DNA from 3 places in the Solibacillus sp. R5-41 genome. Region 2 is predicted to be linked to each of the others. Evidence: a T-box and tRNA genes for the amino acid it is inferred to sense, from the RefSeq annotation. Region 2 holds a T-box; the other regions hold tRNA genes.
What was found. A T-box is a leader RNA that pairs with one kind of tRNA and senses whether it is charged. The one in region 2 lies ahead of proS (proline--tRNA ligase), so its partner is inferred to be a tRNA-Pro.
Positions count from the first base shown of each region.

Region 1: it has a tRNA-Pro gene. The T-box ahead of proS (proline--tRNA ligase) is inferred to sense a tRNA for this amino acid. The anticodon was not compared.
Region 3: it has a tRNA-Pro gene. The T-box ahead of proS (proline--tRNA ligase) is inferred to sense a tRNA for this amino acid. The anticodon was not compared.

Region 1 is NZ_CP024123.1:3,366,812-3,370,055, forward strand. Features, by position in the region: gene CSE16_RS16560 (MerR family transcriptional regulator) at 1-159, opposite strand, end outside; tRNA gene CSE16_RS16565 (tRNA-Glu) at 353-424, opposite strand; tRNA gene CSE16_RS16570 (tRNA-Ser) at 434-524, opposite strand; tRNA gene CSE16_RS16575 (tRNA-Asn) at 537-611, opposite strand; tRNA gene CSE16_RS16580 (tRNA-Ile) at 630-706, opposite strand; tRNA gene CSE16_RS16585 (tRNA-Gly) at 713-786, opposite strand; tRNA gene CSE16_RS16590 (tRNA-Phe) at 791-866, opposite strand; tRNA gene CSE16_RS16595 (tRNA-Asp) at 891-966, opposite strand; tRNA gene CSE16_RS16600 (tRNA-Met) at 970-1,044, opposite strand; tRNA gene CSE16_RS16605 (tRNA-Ser) at 1,100-1,192, opposite strand; tRNA gene CSE16_RS16610 (tRNA-Ile) at 1,211-1,287, opposite strand; tRNA gene CSE16_RS16615 (tRNA-Met) at 1,295-1,368, opposite strand; tRNA gene CSE16_RS16620 (tRNA-Ala) at 1,395-1,470, opposite strand; tRNA gene CSE16_RS16625 (tRNA-Pro) at 1,477-1,553, opposite strand; tRNA gene CSE16_RS16630 (tRNA-Arg) at 1,576-1,652, opposite strand; tRNA gene CSE16_RS16635 (tRNA-Leu) at 1,672-1,760, opposite strand; tRNA gene CSE16_RS16640 (tRNA-Gly) at 1,766-1,840, opposite strand; tRNA gene CSE16_RS16645 (tRNA-Leu) at 1,884-1,968, opposite strand; tRNA gene CSE16_RS16650 (tRNA-Lys) at 1,987-2,062, opposite strand; tRNA gene CSE16_RS16655 (tRNA-Thr) at 2,069-2,144, opposite strand; tRNA gene CSE16_RS16660 (tRNA-Val) at 2,154-2,229, opposite strand.
Region 2 is NZ_CP024123.1:2,353,500-2,356,743, forward strand. Features, by position in the region: gene CSE16_RS11405 (GNAT family N-acetyltransferase) at 217-1,005, shown strand; T-box leader at 1,094-1,311, shown strand; gene proS (proline--tRNA ligase) at 1,365-2,801, shown strand; gene CSE16_RS11415 (MFS transporter) at 3,011-3,244, opposite strand, start outside.
Region 3 is NZ_CP024123.1:3,370,084-3,373,327, forward strand. Features, by position in the region: tRNA gene CSE16_RS16665 (tRNA-Glu) at 52-123, opposite strand; tRNA gene CSE16_RS16670 (tRNA-Ser) at 133-223, opposite strand; tRNA gene CSE16_RS16675 (tRNA-Asn) at 236-310, opposite strand; tRNA gene CSE16_RS16680 (tRNA-Ile) at 329-405, opposite strand; tRNA gene CSE16_RS16685 (tRNA-Gly) at 412-485, opposite strand; tRNA gene CSE16_RS16690 (tRNA-Phe) at 490-565, opposite strand; tRNA gene CSE16_RS16695 (tRNA-Asp) at 590-665, opposite strand; tRNA gene CSE16_RS16700 (tRNA-Met) at 669-743, opposite strand; tRNA gene CSE16_RS16705 (tRNA-Ser) at 799-891, opposite strand; tRNA gene CSE16_RS16710 (tRNA-Ile) at 910-986, opposite strand; tRNA gene CSE16_RS16715 (tRNA-Met) at 994-1,067, opposite strand; tRNA gene CSE16_RS16720 (tRNA-Ala) at 1,094-1,169, opposite strand; tRNA gene CSE16_RS16725 (tRNA-Pro) at 1,176-1,252, opposite strand; tRNA gene CSE16_RS16730 (tRNA-Arg) at 1,275-1,351, opposite strand; tRNA gene CSE16_RS16735 (tRNA-Leu) at 1,371-1,459, opposite strand; tRNA gene CSE16_RS16740 (tRNA-Gly) at 1,465-1,539, opposite strand; tRNA gene CSE16_RS16745 (tRNA-Leu) at 1,583-1,667, opposite strand; tRNA gene CSE16_RS16750 (tRNA-Lys) at 1,686-1,761, opposite strand; tRNA gene CSE16_RS16755 (tRNA-Thr) at 1,768-1,843, opposite strand; tRNA gene CSE16_RS16760 (tRNA-Val) at 1,853-1,928, opposite strand; rRNA gene rrf (5S ribosomal RNA) at 1,939-2,054, opposite strand; rRNA gene CSE16_RS16770 (23S ribosomal RNA) at 2,178-3,244, opposite strand, start outside.

The DNA of each region.
Region 1 (3,244 bases), 1.0 Mb from region 2:
ATAAAATAAAATTTGTTGCAGTCGGTCAATATCGGCATCACTATAATGCCGATAACCATTTTCCCCGATTTCAGAAGGAATCAATAACCCAATTTCATCATAGTACCGGAGCGCCCGTTTACTCACCCCAGACAGTTTTGCTAATTCATTAATAAGCATTCCATCACCTCTATGTTTTACTATAAAGGATAACGTAACGGTAAGGTCAATGGTAAAGGAAATTTTTTTTGTAGGAATTGGACAATTATTCCCTGATCACTAATATTGAATCTTTCTACTGAAATAAAAAATTGGATGATAAAAAGCGCTGCATACGTTTTATACGTATGCAGCGCTTTTCTACATTTTATGATGACCCGTACGGGATTCGAACCCGTGTTACCGCCGTGAAAGGGCGGTGTCTTAACCGCTTGACCAACGGGCCTACATTCTATGGCGGAGAAGGAGGGATTCGAACCCTCGCACCGCTTACGCGATCTACACCCTTAGCAGGGGCGCCCCTTGAGCCACTTGGGTACTTCCCCATAGAATAAAAATGGCTCCGAAGGTAGGACTCGAACCTACGACCAACCGGTTAACAGCCGGTTGCTCTACCACTGAGCTACTTCGGAATAATTATGATGTTTTAATGGTGGGCCTAAATGGACTCGAACCATCGACCTCACGCTTATCAGGCGTGCGCTCTAACCAGCTGAGCTATAGGCCCTTAAAATGGAGCGGGTGATGAGAATCGAACTCACGACATCAGCTTGGAAGGCTGAGGTTTTACCATTAAACTACACCCGCATTATGGTGGGTCAGGACGGAATCGAACCGCCGACACTTAGAGCTTCAATCTAATGCTCTACCAACTGAGCTACTGACCCATAATACTCTTCCATAAATATAAATGGCGGTCCCGACCGGGATCGAACCGGCGATCTCCTGCGTGACAGGCAGGCATGTTAACCGCTACACCACGGGACCATTTGGTTGCGGGGACAGGACTTGAACCTGTGACCTTCGGGTTATGAGCCCGACGAGCTACCACTGCTCCACCCCGCGACAATATTACTTTATTCTATTCTTTATCCTATTGAACACCATTACTTTTAAAAAATGGAGGAGGTAGAGGGATTCGAACCCCCGCGCGGTGTTACCCGCCTGTCGGTTTTCAAGACCGATCCCTTCAGCCGAACTTGGGTATACCTCCATGAATCATTCAATTTACTGGTGGACCTTACAGGACTCGAACCTGTGACCGGACGGTTATGAGCCGTCTGCTCTAACCAACTGAGCTAAAGGTCCTTTAAGATGGCGGCGGAGGGAGTCGAACCCACGACCTTTCGGGTATGAACCGAATGCTCTAGCCAGCTGAGCTACACCGCCAGGATCTTTATATGGTTAAAATTGTTTGGTGGAGCCTAGCGGGATCGAACCGCTGACCTCCTGCGTGCAAGGCAGGCGCTCTCCCAGCTGAGCTAAGGCCCCATGAAATGGTCGGAATGACAGGATTCGAACCTACGACCCCTTGGTCCCAAACCAAGTGCTCTACCAAGCTGAGCTACATTCCGAAAAATATCATTAAAATTTATATGGCGCGCCCGGCAGGAGTCGAACCCACAACCTTCTGATCCGTAGTCAGACGCTCTATCCAATTGAGCTACGGGCGCATATTTATTTAAAAGAAAATGGTGCCGAGGGCCGGAATCGAACCGGCACGGTGATCACTCACCGCAGGATTTTAAGTCCTGTGCGTCTGCCAGTTCCGCCACCCCGGCATATTTGGAGCGGAAGACGAGGTTCGAACTCGCGACCCCCACCTTGGCAAGGTGGTGTTCTACCACTGAACTACTTCCGCATATGCTTAAGAATTTTTTATTCTGACAATGTATTTAATTTAATGGTGCGGGTGAAGGGAGTCGAACCCCCACGCCTTGCGGCGCTAGATCCTAAGTCTAGTGCGTCTGCCAGTTCCGCCACACCCGCAGCAGACATATATAAAACTGGTGAGCCATGAAGGACTCGAACCTTCGACCCTCTGATTAAAAGTCAGATGCTCTACCGACTGAGCTAATGGCTCTCTAAATGGTGCCGGCGAAAGGAGTCGAACCCTCGACCTACTGATTACAAGTCAGTTGCTCTACCAACTGAGCTACACCGGCATTTAGAAATGGTGGAGGATGACGGGCTCGAACCGCCGACCCTCTGCTTGTAAGGCAGATGCTCTCCCAGCTGAGCTAATCCTCCATGGGATATTAAGAACTGATTCCTTAGAACTTCAAAACCTAATTGTTAAGGACAAGATTTATAATATCAAGATTTTGAGTGAAATGCAATAGTTTTTTATAACTTTTTTTAAAAATATTATTATTTTTTTAAAAGTTGATATTTGCTAGTTAAACTTGTTAATTAGAAAAATTTAAAAGGCATAACGAAAGTTTAATACGATTACAATTATTTATCAACTACTATTTCCAAATATTTCACTTAACAATCCATTATGATTCAAAATATAAGTAATTGTTTATAAAATCGTGTTTATTTTTCGACCATAATCCCCCTATTTATACACTTAATGAAAACCAGCTTCGCCACTTATCGTTAATTTTAAGAGCTAACTGTCTTATTCCAAGAGTCTTTGTTTGATCGTTTATCTAAGGGATTTTGATATAGAATCATAATAAATTGCCTTCGTTTGGTTATCGCATTCTTTTTGTAGCATGAATAGCATTGCTGCACAAATAAATGGTCAGATCATTATTCATATTCATACATCAATTCGCTTGATATAGAAGCTCTATCAACATGATTTCGGCTAATTAAGCCCAGTAGAGAACCTCACTTACTTTCGATCTATAAAAGATATAGAAAATTAATCGAGAGTGAATTGTTGGCAATGAAATGACGACACAACAGTTAGAAAGATGATTATTGAAGTAGCCTGTTCTTCATTCAATTGATATCACCTAAGATAAAAAATGGCGTTCGTCACAATTTTCCTATCTCAATCACAATACATCGAGATTGAGATAGGAAAAATATTAGGGAAGGAATAATAGATGGTCCCAAAAGAGATGAAAAATACTGTTGTAAAAGTGGTTCAATGTTATTCAAATGATACTGATATTGATACTTAGGATTTTGAGAAAGATGAACTTGTATTTCTAAAAACATTGATTTCAAATAATGTACAGAGGTTATTAAATTAGTGAGGGAACCCACTTAATACTTGAGTCCCCTCGTACTTATTTTAAAAATCAAC
Region 2 (3,244 bases):
GATAATCCAATTGTTAATGTCGTTGATACCAAAATTGATTTTTTCATTTAAATAGCCCCCATTTAGTAAATCGTACTCTAATACGAAATTTAATAGTATCGTTTATATTTTTTTGTACACTCAATCCATTATTTTTACTTACCAACATTAAACATCCCATTGACAAATTACATCATTTACCATATCATTCTATTAATTTACATGAGGGGGGATTTTATGATTCGATTGTTAACAAACGCAGACCATGAAGTATGTATGGCTCTAGTCCAACAGCAGCCTGCTGAAAACTTATTTATTATCGGGGACATCGAGGCTTTTGGCTATGATCAACCATTTCAAAAAATTTGGGGACAATTTGAAAAGGATACACTAGTTGCGGTATTGCTCAAATATGACAGCAATTATATTCCATATGCACAGGGTCCTTTTGATGTAGATGGTTTCGCATCCATTTTTAATTCGGATGAAAAGGCGAAAGAGTTATCAGGTTTAAAGCACTTAATAGACCAATTAGAGCCTAAAATTAACAAAACGTTTACGAGTAAAAAAGAGCTGTTTTACGCCAAATGCACCGTGTTACAGCCCCTCTACCCTACTGCTGATTTAACTAATGTGGAACGTCTAACATTGGATGCAATTGAGGAAAACATCGCTTTGATTCATTCCATTCCCGAATTTGCAGGGAGTCCTTCTACTGTGGAAAGCAAACTACGTGCGGAAGAAAACAAAACTGGTCGCACATACATTATGCGTGAAGGTGACGTTATGGTATCCACCGCATCTACAACCGCAGAGAATAGCATGTCTGCTATGATTGTTGGTGTTGCCACACGTGAGGGCTATAAGAAAAAAGGCTATGCATCAAAATGTATGCAAAAAATATGTGGTGAGCTGCTGGATGAGGGAAAATCGCTATGCCTCTTTTATGACAACCCAGCTGCCGGTGCAATTTATAAGCGTTTAGGATTTGAGGATATCGGAATTTGGAATATGATTCGGTACTAAATTATTTGTGCACCAGGTGATTAATTTTCCGAATTTTCAACTTAAAATCTTGAATTTCATTAAAAAAATGATATAGTAATTTATAAATATTAAATCAATGATGTGATCAAGTAAATAAGAATTGTGAACTAGAGAATATAACCTTGGCTGAGAGTTATATCACCCCTTCTTATTGAACCCTACCACGGAGATGTTACTTAAAAACTAACCGAGTCGTTTCGTTACAAACGTATAGAGGACTTAATAATTTTTATTAATGTCGAACTAAGGTGGTACCACGTCTATGAGCATAAAGACGTCCTTTTTGGACTCTTTATGCTTTTTTTATTTTCATCTCACATTCTTAGGAGGAACAGAAGATGGCTCAAAAAACGAATGATTTTTCTAAATGGTATATTGAAACGATACAAAAAGCCGATTTAATGGATTATACCCCAGTTCGCGGCTGTATTGCATTTAAACCAGACGGCTATGAAATATGGGAGCATATTCAAGCAGAGATGGATAAACGCTTTAAAGAAACTGGGCACCGAAATGCATACTTTCCAATGCTAATTCCAGAATCTTTCTTCCAAAAAGAAAAGGAACATATTGAAGGATTTTCACCAGAACTCCCTTGGGTAACGGAAGCTGCAGGAGAAAAATTAGAAGAACGGTTAGCACTACGCCCTACTTCCGAAACAATGATTGGCCATTTATATTCAAACTGGATTAAAAGTTATCGAGATCTTCCTGTCTTGATTAATCAATGGGCAAATGTATTCCGCTGGGAAAAGAAAACTCTGCCGTTTATTCGAACTTCTGAATTTTTATGGCAAGAAGGTCATACTGCTCATGTGGATGAAGAAGACGCACGGAAAGAAACAATGCAAATGTTAGCAATTTATAAGGACGTTGTAGAGGGATTGCTTGCCATTCCAGTATATGACGGGCAGAAAACACCTTCAGAACGCTTCGCTGGTGCAATCGATACATTCTCAATCGAAGCAATGATGAAAGACGGGAAAGCCGTACAAGCAGGTACTTCACACTATTTAGGCACAAAATTTGCGGAAGCATTTGATATAAAGTACTTAACAAAGGAAAATAAGCATGACTATGTGCATACAACGTCTTGGGGAACATCAACACGTTTAATCGGTTCTGTCATCATGGTTCATGGCGATCAACAAGGACTTGTTTTACCACCGAAAATAGCACCGACTCAAGTTGTTTTAATTCCAGTTGGCCCATGGAAAAAGAATCCTGCAATTATTGAAAAATTAGATGAAATCTTTGCAGTGTTAAAAGCAAAAGGCATCCGCGTTCGTCTTGATGATTCTGATCAATCACCAGGCTTTAAGTTTAATGAGTGGGAATTGAAAGGAGTACCTGTACGTATTGAACTGGGTCCACGTGATTTAGAAAATAATCAAGCTTTAATGAAGGCCCGTGATGAAGATGAGAAAATTTCCTTCCCTTTAGAATCGATTGTTGAAAGCATTATTAATGAACTTGAAACAATGCAAACGCGCCTTTTACAAAAAGCAAAAGCTTTCCGCGCAGATAATTCATACCATCACATCGATACAATCGAGCAGTTAAAGCAGCATCTCGTACAATCCGAACAAAACGCAACAATTCCTGGTTGGATCTTAGCAGGTTGGTGTGGAGACGACGCTTGTGAAACACATGTAAAAGAACAAACAAAATTCACAACTCGAAACATACCATTCGACCCACCACAAATAAAACAAACATGCATTCATTGTGGTAAAGAAGCTAAACATACAGTTTGGTTTGCTCGTGCGTACTAATAATATTCGTTTTTGAACTTTTGGATTTCATTGTTTGTACACCAATTACGAAATGTAACAAGAGCGCCCCCTATTCAGGTGGCGCTCTTGTTGATGTTGTTCATAATTTCCAAAACATGAATTGAATTGTAGTGAAATATAAATAGTTTGTACGTCTGGTACAAAAATTTCACCGAATAAGTGGCTGCCAAACATTTAGGTCTCCTCGTCTATGCCACTTTCTTTTGTTTCTGATCTAAAAAATAACTATAGAAAGTGAGCAAACTTGCACAAACTGCTACGATTCCACCGACCCATGTGACATTCAGTAAATTCCCTTGATGATATACCATTCCGCCTAATGCAGAACCAAAAGCGATTCCGACGTTACTTGCTACTGGCATAAGTGAAGCAGCGAGACCTGTTGCTTTTGGCTGATAAATTTCAGCAAGATCAATTAAATA
Region 3 (3,244 bases), 1.0 Mb from region 2:
AAAGCACTGCATACGTTTTATACGTATGCAGCGCTTTTTTACATTTTATGATGACCCGTACGGGATTCGAACCCGTGTTACCGCCGTGAAAGGGCGGTGTCTTAACCGCTTGACCAACGGGCCTACATTCTATGGCGGAGAAGGAGGGATTCGAACCCTCGCACCGCTTACGCGATCTACACCCTTAGCAGGGGCGCCCCTTGAGCCACTTGGGTACTTCCCCATAGAATAAAAATGGCTCCGAAGGTAGGACTCGAACCTACGACCAACCGGTTAACAGCCGGTTGCTCTACCACTGAGCTACTTCGGAATAATTATGATGTTTTAATGGTGGGCCTAAATGGACTCGAACCATCGACCTCACGCTTATCAGGCGTGCGCTCTAACCAGCTGAGCTATAGGCCCTTAAAATGGAGCGGGTGATGAGAATCGAACTCACGACATCAGCTTGGAAGGCTGAGGTTTTACCATTAAACTACACCCGCATTATGGTGGGTCAGGACGGAATCGAACCGCCGACACTTAGAGCTTCAATCTAATGCTCTACCAACTGAGCTACTGACCCATAATACTCTTCCATAAATATAAATGGCGGTCCCGACCGGGATCGAACCGGCGATCTCCTGCGTGACAGGCAGGCATGTTAACCGCTACACCACGGGACCATTTGGTTGCGGGGACAGGACTTGAACCTGTGACCTTCGGGTTATGAGCCCGACGAGCTACCACTGCTCCACCCCGCGACAATATTACTTTATTCTATTCTTTATCCTATTGAACACCATTACTTTTAAAAAATGGAGGAGGTAGAGGGATTCGAACCCCCGCGCGGTGTTACCCGCCTGTCGGTTTTCAAGACCGATCCCTTCAGCCGAACTTGGGTATACCTCCATGAATCATTCAATTTACTGGTGGACCTTACAGGACTCGAACCTGTGACCGGACGGTTATGAGCCGTCTGCTCTAACCAACTGAGCTAAAGGTCCTTTAAGATGGCGGCGGAGGGAGTCGAACCCACGACCTTTCGGGTATGAACCGAATGCTCTAGCCAGCTGAGCTACACCGCCAGGATCTTTATATGGTTAAAATTGTTTGGTGGAGCCTAGCGGGATCGAACCGCTGACCTCCTGCGTGCAAGGCAGGCGCTCTCCCAGCTGAGCTAAGGCCCCATGAAATGGTCGGAATGACAGGATTCGAACCTACGACCCCTTGGTCCCAAACCAAGTGCTCTACCAAGCTGAGCTACATTCCGAAAAATATCATTAAAATTTATATGGCGCGCCCGGCAGGAGTCGAACCCACAACCTTCTGATCCGTAGTCAGACGCTCTATCCAATTGAGCTACGGGCGCATATTTATTTAAAAGAAAATGGTGCCGAGGGCCGGAATCGAACCGGCACGGTGATCACTCACCGCAGGATTTTAAGTCCTGTGCGTCTGCCAGTTCCGCCACCCCGGCATATTTGGAGCGGAAGACGAGGTTCGAACTCGCGACCCCCACCTTGGCAAGGTGGTGTTCTACCACTGAACTACTTCCGCATATGCTTAAGAATTTTTTATTCTGACAATGTATTTAATTTAATGGTGCGGGTGAAGGGAGTCGAACCCCCACGCCTTGCGGCGCTAGATCCTAAGTCTAGTGCGTCTGCCAGTTCCGCCACACCCGCAGCAGACATATATAAAACTGGTGAGCCATGAAGGACTCGAACCTTCGACCCTCTGATTAAAAGTCAGATGCTCTACCGACTGAGCTAATGGCTCTCTAAATGGTGCCGGCGAAAGGAGTCGAACCCTCGACCTACTGATTACAAGTCAGTTGCTCTACCAACTGAGCTACACCGGCATTTAGAAATGGTGGAGGATGACGGGCTCGAACCGCCGACCCTCTGCTTGTAAGGCAGATGCTCTCCCAGCTGAGCTAATCCTCCTGGGTAATATGCCTAGCGATGTCCTACTCTCACAGGGGGAAGCCCCCAACTACCATCGGCGCTAAAGAGCTTAACTTCCGTGTTCGGTATGGGAACGGGTGTGACCTCTTTGCCATCATCACTAGACAATTTAAAAGACAAGATTTATTATATCGTATTTACTAATAAAAATCAATACTTTATTGGTAAAAAATAAATTTTATTCTTTCAAAACTGGATAAACGTTTCATTGAAAATGTGCAATAAATTGTGGTTAAGTCCTCGACCGATTAGTATTCGTCAGCTCCATATGTCGCCACACTTCCACCTCGAACCTATCTACCTGATCGTCTTTCAGGGGTCTTACTTACTTGCGTAATGGGAAATCTCATCTTGAGGGGGGCTTCATGCTTAGATGCTTTCAGCACTTATCCCGTCCACACATAGCTACCCAGCGATGCCTTTGGCAAGACAACTGGTACACCAGCGGTGTGTCCATCCCGGTCCTCTCGTACTAAGGACAGCTCCTCTCAAATTTCCTACGCCCACGACGGATAGGGACCGAACTGTCTCACGACGTTCTGAACCCAGCTCGCGTACCGCTTTAATGGGCGAACAGCCCAACCCTTGGGACCGACTACAGCCCCAGGATGCGATGAGCCGACATCGAGGTGCCAAACCTCCCCGTCGATGTGGACTCTTGGGGGAGATAAGCCTGTTATCCCCGGGGTAGCTTTTATCCGTTGAGCGATGGCCCTTCCATGCGGAACCACCGGATCACTAAGCCCGTCTTTCGACCCTGCTCGACTTGTAGGTCTCGCAGTCAAGCTCCCTTATGCCTTTACACTCTACGAATGATTTCCAACCATTCTGAGGGAACCTTTGGGCGCCTCCGTTACTCTTTAGGAGGCGACCGCCCCAGTCAAACTGTCCGCCTGACACTGTCTCCTACCCCGTTAAGGGGCATGGGTTAGAAGTTCAATACAACCAGGGTAGTATCCCACTGACGCCTCCTTCGAAGCTGGCGCTCCGAGATCTCTGGCTCCTACCTATCCTGTACAAGTTGTACCAAAATTCAATATCAGGCTACAGTAAAGCTCCACGGGGTCTTTCCGTCCTGTCGCGGGTAACCTGCATCTTCACAGGTACTATAATTTCACCGAGTCTCTCGTTGAGACAGTGCCCAGATCGTTACGCCTTTCGTGCGGGTCGGAACTTACCCGACAAGGAATTTCGCTACCTTAGGACCGTTATAGTTACGGCCGCCGTTTACTGGGGCTTCAATTCGTAGCTTCGCTTGCGCTAACCACTCCTCTTAACCTTCCAGCACCGGGCAG